DNA from 2 places in the Bradyrhizobium sp. 159 genome. Region 1 is predicted to be linked to the other one. Evidence: riboswitches for the same ligand, from Rfam matches in the RefSeq annotation. Region 1 holds a riboswitch; the other holds the start of a gene.

What was found. Region 1 has a riboswitch for glycine ahead of IVA96_RS04605 (D-amino acid dehydrogenase). Riboswitches for the same ligand answer to the same signal wherever they lie in the genome.
Region 2: it holds a riboswitch for glycine, as region 1 does, so the genes downstream of both, gcvT (glycine cleavage system aminomethyltransferase GcvT) here and IVA96_RS04605 (D-amino acid dehydrogenase) in region 1, are expected to answer to the same signal.

The regions. Positions count from the first base shown of each region.
Region 1 is NZ_JADPKE010000021.1:106,574-113,192, forward strand. It holds gene IVA96_RS04600 (Lrp/AsnC family transcriptional regulator) at 399-875, opposite strand; gene IVA96_RS04605 (D-amino acid dehydrogenase) at 1,584-2,831, opposite strand; glycine riboswitch at 2,895-2,982, opposite strand; glycine riboswitch at 2,986-3,084, opposite strand; gene IVA96_RS04610 (D-aminoacyl-tRNA deacylase) at 3,840-4,778, shown strand; gene IVA96_RS04615 (Xaa-Pro peptidase family protein) at 4,864-6,087, shown strand; gene IVA96_RS04620 (M20 aminoacylase family protein) at 6,478-6,619, shown strand, end outside.
Region 2 is NZ_JADPKE010000071.1:26,099-32,717, forward strand. It holds gene IVA96_RS19685 (hypothetical protein) at 1-47, shown strand, start outside; gene gcvP (aminomethyl-transferring glycine dehydrogenase) at 52-2,919, opposite strand; gene gcvH (glycine cleavage system protein GcvH) at 3,094-3,462, opposite strand; gene gcvT (glycine cleavage system aminomethyltransferase GcvT) at 3,473-4,624, opposite strand; glycine riboswitch at 4,772-4,862, opposite strand; gene alaS (alanine--tRNA ligase) at 5,099-6,619, shown strand, end outside.

The sequences.
Region 1 (6,619 bases):
GTTAGCATCGATGTGAACGCATATAGACGGAGCCATACTTTGAAACTGCCTGGAAATTCCATCGCGCGTAGCCGCATAGAGCACATTATCGCCGGAAACTTGCGCCGTTTTACTTGCACCGAGCGACAAAAAAGGGCGCTATCGAGCTGTGCTGGCCAAGCCGCCGTCTCTCGTCGGTGAGCGTTTGCAAGTTCATCGACAGAGTCATTCAGCTCGCTCGCGCCACGAAGCGCCCCCCGATGACCAGTTGGTGTTGCTAGCCTGGAGGGGACGCCACTCAGTCGAAAGTTGCGCACCAATGCGCGAAGACCTGGGCTCGTTTCGTAGCCGGTACCGCGAGACCTTGCCCAACATGGTGATGAAGCAGGTAAGCCGGATCTGGTGGTGAGACACTCTCTTCAATCCTCGGACGGAGCCTCAATTGGAATAGCAAATCCGGCTTTTACCCGATCCATGACCACCATGGTCTTGAACCCCTTGATGTCGGGGTTTTCACGAAAAAATCGCCGCGTGAACAGCTCATAGTCGTCCATGGTGCGTGCGGTTATGTATAGGACAAAGTCAGCATCGCCTGTAACGTAAAACCCATTGACGACTTCAACGGATGATTTGATCGCCTTTTTGAATCTGTCGATTATGTCCGAGCGCTCCCGCTCCAATGTCACCAGCACAAGCATCTGAATAGGTCTTCCAACCGCCTTGGCCGAAACAATCGAAACGTCCGCCTCGATGATGCCGTCCGAGCGAAGCCTCTTTAGCCTGCGTTGACAGGCGGTAGCCGAAAGCCCGGCCAGTTCGCCGATCGTCTCGGATGTAAGACGGTTATTCTTTTGCACGACCTCCAGGATGCGAGCGTCGATTCGGTCGTATCGCATAACAGGCTCCACGCTAAAGATGATATTCTGCAAAGGTGCCGCGTCTTCCGCAGAAAAACATCTTCCGTCAGCGAAATCTCGCCGAAAAACATCTTTGCGACATCAGTATCGTCGATCTAACGGCAATTACAAGAATTATGCTGCATGGCTTTCAAAATGCGCTTCGAAACGCCCTTCGTCCCGTGACGCAGACGTCACGACGATGAGCGTCAGCTGGGCGAACAGCAGTTGGTGTCGCTCCGCAGCGCTTGGGAGTCGACAAGATGTTGAGCTTAGCGATGCATCTCAGTTTCTGAGACGAAGAGTCGTTGGATCGGGTTGGTTTTACGCTTGGGTGAGCGGCGCGGAACGGCTTTGGTGGGCCTGATCTGGGCCGCGCAAAGGTGGCTTCCTGCCCTTAATTGCGACGGTACTTCACGGTGTGTACGGCGTGCGACCTGCTAAGCAACGAACATCGCTCATGACCCTACTTGGTCGGCGTCAATTCGGGAACAGTAGCAACAACAGAGTCATACGAAAGGCTTTCGGAAGGAACGGTGCCAAGTGGTTCACACGGGTTTTACCTGAATAATGCATTGCGGGAAGCAAGTCGCCCGGCACTGAAGGTCGTATCACCGAGAGCGACTGCACAATCCGCTTGGCGCTTTCAAGCGACATGCTCCCGCCCCGATATCGGCGGGAGCATGGACCAGAACCCACTCAACAGGATCAGGGCACGGATGCGCTCAACCGAGTGTTGCTGCCGTCTGTCGTAATGACATCAGCGATCATTTCAGCTGTAACAGCGGATAATGTCCAGCCGAGATGACCATGGCCGGTGTTGTAGAACACATTCGCGCGTTTGCCTCGGCCAACCCTCGGCATCATGCTAGGTGTCATAGGACGCAAGCCCGCCCATGGCACCACCTGCGCGGTGCACACATCCGGAAACGATCGCTCTACCCAGCGTACCAGGGGCTTAATTCGGTCCCAGCGGATGTCGCGGTTTTCGCCATTAAACTCGGCGGTCCCCGCGACCCGAAACCGATCTTCTCCTAACCGGCTGGTCACGATTTTGGTAGCCTCGTCGAGCAGGCTGACACGAGGCGCAGCCTTTTGGCTCGTTTCGTCTCGCAGCTCTACCGTGATGGAGTACCCCTTGACGGGATAAATGTTTATGTTGTCCCCCAGCATTGAAGCAATGCGGCGGCTGCCGACTCCAGCGCAGACCACTGCGCGTTCGGCATTGATTTCTTCCTTCAGCGAACCTCGTTTCCAGTGTACGACCACACCGTCTCGGTCGGACCGCATGCCGCAGATCTCTGCATCAAAGACGAAGCGTACGCCCCCTCGCTCGCAAGCCGCAGCGAGGCCGCGCGTGAACTTGTGAATGTCGCCGGTTGCGTCAGACGGGGTAAAGAAGCCACCATAATACTGATCGCGCAGAGCTGGCTCTATTGTAAGCATTTCAGAGGGCGTCACGGGACGGCGATCCAATCCGCCCTTGAGCAGCAACTGATTCACGCGAGAGGCCGCATCGAAGTCGGGCTTGCTCGAATAAACGTGTAAAATGCCTCGCCGCTCCAAGTCGAAATCGATGCTCTCCCGATCGGCTAGCTCAAAAAGATGCCTGCGAGCGGCTATCGCCAGCTTCGTCGTTTCGATCGTGTTGTGGCGGTAGTTTCGAATCTGGCTTACGAACTCTGCCAGCCAAGTATATTTGTGAAAACTGGGGCTTGGGTTCAGCAACAATGGTGCGTCTTTGCGCAGCATCCACCTCAAGCCTTTTACGATCGTTGCGACGTTATTCCAGACCTCGGCATTGCTTGCCGATAATTGGCCGCCGTTCGCAAACGAAGTGTCCATCGCCGGATAGCGCTGGCGATCAAAGACTGTAACCGAATAGCCGCGGCGGGCCAGGGCATAGGCAGTTGTAACTCCGGTAATACCGGACCCGATTATGATGATCGTGCTCATCGTGTGCTCCAAGACAGGATTAAATGAACGGTGAAATGGCTTTCGCCACGTCTCCGTCCCCAAATCTGTCCGTGCACCTGAGAGCTTTGTCCGCAATCCTCGTGGATCACGGTCCCCTTCGGTGGGTGCTGACCGGCACCTCTCTCCAGATCGTCCTCGGTGTGCGGTCCTGGGCCTGAGAGTTTCCTTGGGGAGTTGCTCCGTCGGCGGTGATAACCTTTGCAGGCTTATCACGCTCTCCCGCACACCATCATCAGACACGATAACACTCTCAGACGTCCTCACTACCTGTCAAGCCGTGATGAATTGTCGGACGCCAAAATCGGCGGCGTAAGCGATAACCCGATGTTTGCCCCGGCTCCCCACCCAGATTAGCAGGTGGTTTGTTGCCTAGTGCTATGCTGATCTCGCTTTTTGATGATTGCATTCGCTGGATGTCCCAGTGTTCCCAGCGAGCTATCGGCGGCTAGCGAGGAAATACTGCGTGGTGCCCAAAAGAACGCAGAATTTTTGCGTGGCGACGCTCTAATAAATCTGCGGTGGTGTAGGACCCTACAAAGCTGTGCCTGGCATGCATCTCTTTCAAAGTCGAGCCAAAATAGAGGTCTGCACGCCTGAGGCGGTCGCTCTGCTCGATGTGGGGCTCTTCACACCACTTGCGTCGACGTCTCTGGCATATGGCGGCAAGATTCGCTCTTGTTCGTCGCGTAGTCAGGTTGAGTTCGCTGCTGGTCCGGGGGTCCGCTGCCGCGATGTTCAATTCGCGCGATTTCCGCTCGCTGCTTCGCCAAACAGGCTAGCCCATAACAGAACTCAGTTCGCGAGGGGCGCCGTTGTGATGCTATTCGGGCTTCAGTTAATCGCCTCCCGCCCGCCTGGTCTCGTCGCCGTGCCAGCTCGGATTGTTCAAAGAGCATCGTGTTTTCCGAGAAAGTCGAAAAGAGGGCGCCAATTTGAAGATAGACGTCCTGCGCTCTCGATCGGCTTTGAACTCGGCGGAGGGCCTCGATGAGACATGCCGTTTTTGTCTTCTGCGTCGATCGGGAAAAGGACCCCGTCGCGGGGCGCGTTCTGGATGCTCTCAAGGCCGAATGCGCTGTTGTTCCAACGAGTTTCGAAGTCGATGGGCACTCCGTCCTCGAAGTCGCTGGCTTGCATGACGCCAGAATTTCGATCGTGGCCACGAACGAGGTCGTAAGTAACGACTATGCGCGCTACGCGCCAATCTTGAATGAACGCTTCGGTGATGCCAACGTTATTGGCATCGTGAATTGGCACGAGGGCGCCAATGCGCCAAACGCGATCTTCTCGGTTCAAACGACCGGCGATCTGGGCACGGGGACCTTCAGCGCGGTCGACCCCCGGATTACGCGGGGGCTTCTTCTAGCGATCGAAACCGAGCGGGTCACTTCCGGTCTTGACTCCTTTCGCACTTACCTGGAAGCGACTCATTGGTCGGGCGTCAAGGCTGGTGATGCTGGTACCCGTCTCGCTGACCTGCGAGCGTCGGCTGTCGATGTCGAGATCGGGAGCTCGCCCGAAGATTGGGCAAATCCTGGTGCGGCTCGAGTGCTGGCGCGATCGCTACTGCAAATTTTCGATCGCATTGAGGAGCCGGTACACTCCGTGCTCTGCATCGGAGGCGTTCATTTCGAGCCGAGCTTCACGAACGCGGTATTGCAGTCGCGCGATCGGCCCCCGATCGCGGCAAGTCACGTCCTACCAAACCACTGGCTAGTGTCGGATGGCTATGACCAGGAAAGTCGTTTGGTCGATCTAAGAGCTTGCGTGCATTCGATTGTAGGCGGAATCCAGAGCATCGTGTACCACGACAAGCTAAAAGCGCCTTTCAAGGGAGTTGCTCGCCTGCTCGCAGAGGAACTCGGTGTTCCGATGCTTTCGCATAAAAAACTGCGCGCGGCTCTTCCGAAGGTTATTGTCGAATGAGCGCGCGAAGGCAGCCATCTGCTGTCGAACCGGCATCTAAACTGTCGGTCGTCTTGCGATTAACGTGTTTCTCTGGAGAAGAGCGATGAACGATGTGGGGATGGGTTCGATTAGGACCATTCAGTATGATCCGTTTCCCCGGATCGAATACGAGGGCCGGGTCGAGCGTGCGCGGCGTTTGATGAAGGAGCATGCCATTGACGCGGTTCTAGCGACGTCCGAACACAATCTGCGATATTTCATTGGTGAGCCTAGCACCACCCCGCAGCAGACAACCCGGCCGCGATTTCTTCTCATTCTTTCGTCAGGTGACCCCGTTGCCGTCGTCCCAGAGGGAATCGACCAGTTTTATAAAGACACGACCTGGGTAAAAAATTGCCGGAGTTGGCCTAGCCCAAATCCGAAAGATGAGGGTGTGTCCGCACTTGCCGGAGTGTTGCGTGAACTACTGCCAGAGGACGCCAAAATCGGCGTAGAGCTTGGTGCGGAGAGTAGGCTTGGCTTCCCCGCAGGAGATTTCTTGCGTGCTGCCGATGCGATCAAGCCTCGAACGTTCGTCGACGCATCGGATCCGATTTTCACGCCCCTGCGAATGGTCAAGTCTCCGCTAGAGATTGACAGAATTCGAACTGTATGCAGGCTTGTTTCGGAAGCATTCGAAGATTTAGCATCAAAACTGCGTCTGGGTATGACGGAACGCGAGGCCTGTCGCCAGTTCGAATCCGAATGTTTCAGTCGCGGTGTCGAGAAGACAAGCAAGATAGTGGGTGTTTCTGGCCGCGGGGGATATACGCGTCCTTACGGTGTTCCGACCGACAAAATTCTGTCGGATGGAGACGTGTTGTTTATTGATGCCGGCTGCCTGTTCGACTTTTATTGGAGCGATTTCGATCGACACTTTGCTTTCGGTGCGCCTGATCCGCATACCCAGGATGCCTATCAGGTCGTTTGGGATGCCACCGAAGCGGGAATTGCCGCCGCTAAACCTGGCATTCCGATCTGTGATGTCTGGAGCGCAATGTCAGCCGTACTAAATGGCTCAAACAATCGCGGTAAAGCCACCAACATTGGCCGAATGGGACACTCCATGGGCTTATGGATGCCGGAGTTACCGTCGGTCCAACCGGACGACAAGACAATACTAAAGCCAGGCATGATCATTAATATTGAACCGAGCATCTCATACCCCTCATATTTCGACGGATCACCGAAGCTGATGCTGCATGAAGAGGTGGTTGTCGTGACCGAAACTGGCTCGCAGTTGCTCACTTCTCGTGCTCCGCCAAAAATGCCAGTGGTGGCCATATAACAAATAAGAAGACGGAACGTAGCAGAAAGAAAGGGCATGCCGAGCTCTCGCCGTAAGCCTGAAGCGGCCATGATGTCTCATTGGCGTTTTAGGCCTGCGTCTCAATGGCCGCACGAAAGTGTGGGATATCAGCGAGCCGGCCTAAGAGACTGTGGCAAATTGGAGTTCACGAGTAGAGTGCAGAAGCCGACACGGTCTGCGCCAAATAGATGCGGCGCTCCTGCCGTGACGTCTCTACATTTTGCTTATGGCGTACTCCATTGCGAAAAGGTCAGAATGCGAGCGACAGCAGCAAAAATTGCGGCGGGCCGCTCCACGCGTGCGCACCGAACTCCGCCGCACGCTCGAGCGGCGCTGTATCGATAATGGATTTGGATTTTAAGGTCTGACATGCGTAGTGTTGATCAGTTTCGTGATTTGCAGGGAGAGGTAACCTCGTGGCGCCGCTATCTTCACGAAAACCCCGAGCTCGACTTTCAGGTACACAATACGGCGAGGTTCGTGGCCGAGAAGCTCGCCTCTTTCGGTATCA
Region 2 (6,619 bases), on a different contig from region 1:
GGCTCTGGCGTTGGGACGCCGAGACCCGTTCGTTGATCGCGCCGTAAGCCGCTACTCCGCGGCTTGCGCGTAATCGCTCGCCGGCGGGCAGGAGCACACCAGGTTGCGGTCGCCATAGACGTTGTCGACGCGCCCCACCGGACTCCAGTATTTGTCGCTGCGCGAGGTGCCCGCGGGGAAGCAGCCCTCGCTGCGGGTGTAGGCGCGATTCCATGCATCATCGGCGATGTCGTGCACGGTGTGCGGGGCGTGGCGCAGCGGCGAGGCCTCGATCTTGAAGCGGCCGGCTTCGACCTCGGCGATCTCCTTCCGGATCGCAATCATGGCGTCGCAGAAGCGGTCCAGCTCCGCCTTCGATTCCGACTCGGTCGGCTCGATCATCAGTGTGCCCGGCACCGGGAAGCTCATGGTCGGCGCGTGGAAGCCGTAATCGATCAGGCGTTTTGCGATGTCGTCGACGGTGACGCCTGAGGTCGTCTTCAGCGGCCGGGGATCGACGATGCACTCATGCGCGACACGGCCCTTGGCGTTCTTGTAGAGCACCGGGAAGTGCGGATCGAGCCTTGCCGCGATGTAATTGGCGTTGAGGATCGCAATCTCGGTCGCGCGCTTCAACCCTTCGCCGCCCATCATCAAGATATAGATGTAGGAGATCGTGAGGATCGAGGCCGAGCCGAACGGCGCGGCCGACACCGGGCCGACGGGTGCATCCGCCTTGGTCGCGGGATGACCGGGGAGGAACGGGGCGAGATGAGCTCTTACGCCGATCGGGCCCATGCCGGGGCCGCCGCCGCCATGCGGGATGCAGAAGGTCTTGTGCAGGTTGAGGTGGCTGACATCGGCGCCGTAATCGCCGGGCCGGGACAGCCCGACCTGCGCGTTGAGGTTGGCGCCGTCAAGATACACCTGGCCGCCATGGCCATGGACGATGTCGCAAATCTCGCGGATGTGCTCTTCGAACACGCCATGCGTCGAGGGATAGGTGATCATCACAGCGGCGAGGTCATTCGAATGTTTCTCGGCCTTGGCGCGGAGATCACCAACGTCGACGTCGCCGTTCTTGTCGCAGGCGACCACCACCACGTCCATGCCGACCATCGCGGCCGAGGCCGGGTTGGTGCCATGGGCGGAGGAGGGGATCAGGCAGATCTTGCGGTGGCTCTGTCCGCGCGCGGCATGATAGCCGCGGATCGCGAGCAGCCCGGCATATTCGCCTTGCGCGCCGGAATTCGGCTGCAGTGAGATCGCATCATAGCCGGTGATGTCGCACAGCCACTTTTCAAGCCGCGCGAACAGCGCGTGATAGCCGGCGGCCTGCTCGCGCGGGGCGAACGGGTGCAGCGTCGCAAACTCCGGCCAGGTCAGCGGCATCATCTCGGTGGTCGCGTTCAGCTTCATGGTGCAGGATCCCAGCGGAATCATCGCGCGGTCGAGCGCGAGGTCGCGATCACTGAGCTTGCGCATGTAGCGCAGCATCTCGGTCTCCGAGCGATGCGCATGGAACACCGGATGGGTGAGGAAAGCGGTCGTGCGCTTCAAGTCGTCCGGCAGCGCCTCGCGCGTCTCGGCGTCGATCTCGGCATAGGCAAGTGTGCCGCCGAAGGCGCGCCAAACCGCTTCCACCGTTGCAGGCGTCGTGGTCTCGTCGAGCGCAATGCGAAGCGCGGTTTCACTGATGCCGAGATTGATTGTCTCGGCGGTCGCGCGCGCAATGATCTCGGCACGCTTGGCGCCAGCATCGACGCTGAGCGTGTCGAAGAAGGTCTCCGATTGGAGCGCAAAGCCGAGCTTGCGCAGGCCGGTGGCGAGCACGGTCGCGCGGCGATGCACATTTTGCGCGATCTGCGTCAGGCCCTCGGGGCCGTGATAGACCGCGTACATCGAGGCGATCACGGCGAGGAGCACCTGCGCGGTGCAGATGTTGGAGGTCGCCTTCTCGCGGCGGATGTGCTGCTCGCGGGTCTGGAGGGCGAGGCGATAGGCCGGCATCCCGCGCGAATCCACGGAGAGGCCGACGATGCGGCCCGGCAGCGAGCGCTTCAGCGCGTCGCGCACCGCCATATAGGCCGCATGCGGTCCGCCATAGCCCATCGGCACGCCAAAGCGCTGCGCCGAGCCGATCGCGATGTCGGCCCCTAGCTCGCCGGGCGAGGCGAGCAGCGTCAGTGCCAGCAGATCGGCGGCGACGATCGCGAGCGCGCCCTTGGCGCGCAGTGTCGCGATCGCGGGACGCAGGTCCCGCACCGCGCCCGACGAGCCCGGATATTGCAGCAGCGCACCTAGCACGTCACTCTTAGCGAGATCGGTGAGGGGATCGCCGACGATCAGGCTCCAGCCGAGCGGCTCGGCGCGGGTGCGCATCACCGCGAGCGTCTGCGGATGCACGTCCTTGTCGACGAAGAAGGCTTTTGCCTTCACCTGTGAGTGCCGCTCGGCGAGCGCCATGGCTTCGGCCGCCGCGGTCGCCTCGTCGAGCAGCGAGGCGTTGGCAACGTCGAGCCCGGTGAGGTCGCAGATCATGGTCTGGAAATTGAGCAGCGCCTCGAGCCGGCCCTGGCTGATTTCGGGCTGGTAGGGCGTATACGCCGTGTACCAGGCCGGATTCTCCAGGATGTTGCGCTGGATCACCGCGGGCAGGATCGTGCCGGAATAGCCCTGACCGATCAGCGAGGTGAAGACCTGGTTCTGCCGCGCGAGCTCGCCCATATGCGCGATCGCCTCGGTTTCGCTCAAGGCTTTGCCGAGATCGAGCGGGGCGGCCTGCCGGATCGAGGCCGGCAGCGTCTCCCCCATCAGCGCATCGACGCTCTTGGCGCTGACGGCCTCGAGCATTGCGGTGACGTCGCGCGTCGAGGGGCCAATGTGGCGGCGAACGAAGCTGGCGGCGGTGTCGCCGTTGGATTTGCGGTGCGCGGTCATCATAGGGTCCTCGCTAGGAGTTGCTGTCATCGTCCGCCTTGTGCGCACTTGCGCACAGGGGCGGACGATCCAATACGCCGTGGCCCCTCGGCTCTAGCCGAAGCGGCTGCGTCGACTGGATGCCCCGCCTTCGCGAGGCATGACAGTGAGTGTGAGGCGGCTACTTGCTTCATCTCACGCCGTATGCGCTTTGTACGCAGCCTCATCCATGAGGCCGCCGAGCTCGTTTCTGTCGGCAATCTTGATCTTGAAGAACCAGGCCGCGCCCTGCGCATCCGTGTTCACCAGCGCGGGCTCGGCCGCGAGTGCGGGATTGGTCTCGAGCACCTCGCCCGTAACGGGCGCGTAGACGTCAGAGGCGGCCTTGACGGATTCCACGACCGCGGCGGCTTCTGCCTTCTTCAGCACGCGGCCGATCTTGGGCAGCTCGACGAACACGACGTCGCCGAGCTGCTGCTGCGCGTAATCGGTGATCCCGACGGTGGCGATGTCGCCCTCGATGGCGAGCCATTCGTGGTCGGAGGTGTACAGCGTCGTGGTCATGGGCGAATCCTCAGCGTTTGTAGGTGTTTTTCACGAAGGGCATGGCGGCGACCTCGACGGCTAGGCGCTGGCCGCGCACCTCGGCGAACAGCTTGGTGCCGAGCGCGCTCTGGCTCGTGGGCACATAGCCCATCGCCACCGGCGCATTCAGGCTCGGGCCGAAGCCGCCCGATGTAACCTTGCCGATCGGCTCGCCCGCCGTCGCATCCGCAAACAGCAGCGCGCCCTCCCGCACCGGCGCGCGTCCCTCAGTGCGCAGGCCGACGCGGCGGCGGGATGCACCCTGGTCGAAATGGGCGAGAATCTTCTCGGCGCCGGGGAAGCCGCCGGCGCGCGTCCCACCGCTGCGGCGGCTCTTCTGCACCGACCATTCCAGCGCGGCTTCGACCGGCGTGGTCGTGGTGTCGATGTCGTGGCCGTAGAGACAGAGCCCGGCCTCCAGCCGCAGGCTGTCGCGGGCCCCGAGCCCGATCGGCAGCACGTCCGGGTTTTCGAGCAGCGTCTTGGCGAGGCGCTCGGCATCGCCAGCGGGCACGGAAATCTCGAACCCGTCCTCGCCGGTATAGCCCGAGCGCGAGACGAAACAGGGGAGGCCGGCGACCTCGCGCGGGCCGGCATCCATGAATTTCATGGACGGCGCCTCTGCACACCATTTCGCCAGCGCCGTTTCCGCCTTCGGGCCCTGGAGCGCGATCAGCGCGCGGCCGTCCAGGGGATCGATGACGCAGTCGTCGGAGAGATGCACGCGCAGATGCGCCTCGTCGGCGTCCTTGCAGGCGGCATTGACGACCAGGAACAGGTGATCGCCGAAATTGGCGACCATCAAATCGTCAAGGATGCCGCCATCCGCATTGGTGAACTGGGCGTAGCGCTGCCGTCCCGGTGCAATCGCAATGATATCCTGCGGCACCAGCCGCTCCAGCGCACGGGCGGCGTCCTCGACCTTGCCGGATTTCGGCCGTAGCGCGATCTGCCCCATGTGGGAGACGTCGAACAGGCCGGCGGAGGCGCGGGTGTGGAGATGCTCCTTCAGCACGCCCGCAGGGTACTGCACGGGCATGTCATAGCCCGCGAACGGCACCATCTTGCCGCTCTGGGACACATGCAGGGCGTGGAGCGGGGTACGTCGGAGGAGGGAATCGTGGTCGTCGGGTGCAGGCATTACAGGGGCCCTCGGCGGTTCCCCGGGGACGATTCCCCGGCAGCAACCCATCGAAGCCCCATCTGTCGCTGTGCCTGAGAGTATTATCCCGTCGGCGGACGCTGTCCGGGTCTTAACCCCCGTCGGCGCCTCTTTCCAGATGTTGTCAAAGCCACGCGGTCCTTTTGCCTGAGAGTTTCCGGGGCGGTTGCTCCTTCGGCGCCGGCTGCCTAAAGCCGGTCTCTCCCGACGTGGCCGTACGATACAGATAGGTAAAGACCACAGCCTGGCCAAGCCTGTCAACGCGGCCGGCATCGGCTTTCAACCGGGATTGCGCGACTGCGGCAACCTACTGATCTGCTTGCACATCTCCTTGCACAGTTTCTGGACAGCGAAGCTGGCCTTGTCTAAAAGCGCTTTGGCCCGCAGATATCAGCCTTTAGCGTCTGTTTTGGATGGCGAGAAGCGGGCCCAAGCATACCCGATTGGATGAACATGAGCGGCGTCAACGAGATCAGGTCGACCTTTTTGAACTTCTTTGCCGAGAACGGCCACGAGATCGTGCCGTCCTCGCCACTCGTGCCGCGCAACGATCCGACCTTGATGTTCACCAATGCCGGCATGGTGCAGTTCAAGAACGTCTTCACCGGCGTCGAGAAGCGGCCCTATCAGCGCGCCACCACCTCGCAGAAATGCGTGCGCGCCGGCGGCAAGCACAACGACCTCGACAATGTCGGCTACACCGCGCGCCATCTCACCTTCTTCGAGATGCTCGGCAACTTCTCGTTCGGCGACTATTTCAAGGAGCGCGCGATCGAGCTCGCCTGGAAACTGATCACCAGCGAGTTCGGGCTGAAGAAGAACAAGCTGCTCGTCACGGTCTACCACACCGACGACGAGGCGGCGGGCCTGTGGAAGAAGATCGCCGGCTTCTCCGACGACCGCATCATCCGGATTCCGACTTCGGACAATTTCTGGGCGATGGGCGACACCGGCCCGTGCGGCCCGTGCTCGGAGATCTTCATCGACCGCGGCGAGCACATCTGGGGCGGGCCTCCGGGCTCGCCCGAGGAGGACGGCGACCGCTTCCTCGAATTCTGGAATCTCGTCTTCATGCAGTACGAGCAGGTGACGAAGGAGGAGCGCGTGGGCTTGCCGCGTCCCTCGATCGACACCGGCATGGGCCTGGAGCGCATGGCCTGCATTCTCCAGGGCGTCGAGAGCGTGTTCGAGACCGACCTGTTCCGCAATTTGATCGACGCGGCGGCGTCCGCACTCGGCAGCGGGCCGAACGAGCAGACCGTCGCCTCGTTCCGGGTCATCGCCGACCATCTGCGCTCCTCGGCCTTCCTCATCTCCGACGGCGTGCTGCCCTCGAACGAGGGCCGCGGCTATGTGCTGCGCCGGATCATGCGCCGCGCGATGCGCCATGCGCAGCTTTTGGGCGCGAAAGAACCGCTGATGCATCGCCTGGTCTGGGCGCTGGTGCGCGAGATGGGCCAGGCCCTTCCGGAACTGGTCCGCGCAGAGAAGCTGATCGAGGAGACGCTGCGGCTGGAAGAGACCCGCTTCCGCAAGACGCTGTCGCGCGGACTTGCCATCCTCGATGAGAAGAGCGCGTCCTTGAAGAAGGGCGACATGTTCGACGGCGACGTCGCCTTCACGCTCTACGATACCTACGGCTTCCCGCTGGACCTGACGCAGGACGCGCTGAAGTCGCGCGGCATCGGCGTCGACCAGGCGGCGTTCTCTGATGCGATGGAGCGTCAGAAGGCCAAGGCGCGCGAGTCCTGGAAGGGTTCTGGCGAGGCGGCTTCCGAAGCGATCTGGTTCCCGCTGCGTGAGAAGCTGGGTGCGACCGAATTCCTCGGCTACGAGACCGAGAGCGCCGAAGGCGTGGTTTCCGCGCTGGTCAAGGACGGCAAGGAGGCGGACAGCCTCAAGGCCGGCGAGACCGGCGCGATCGTGCTGAACCAGACACCATTCTATGCGGAATCCGGCGGCCAGGTCGGCGAC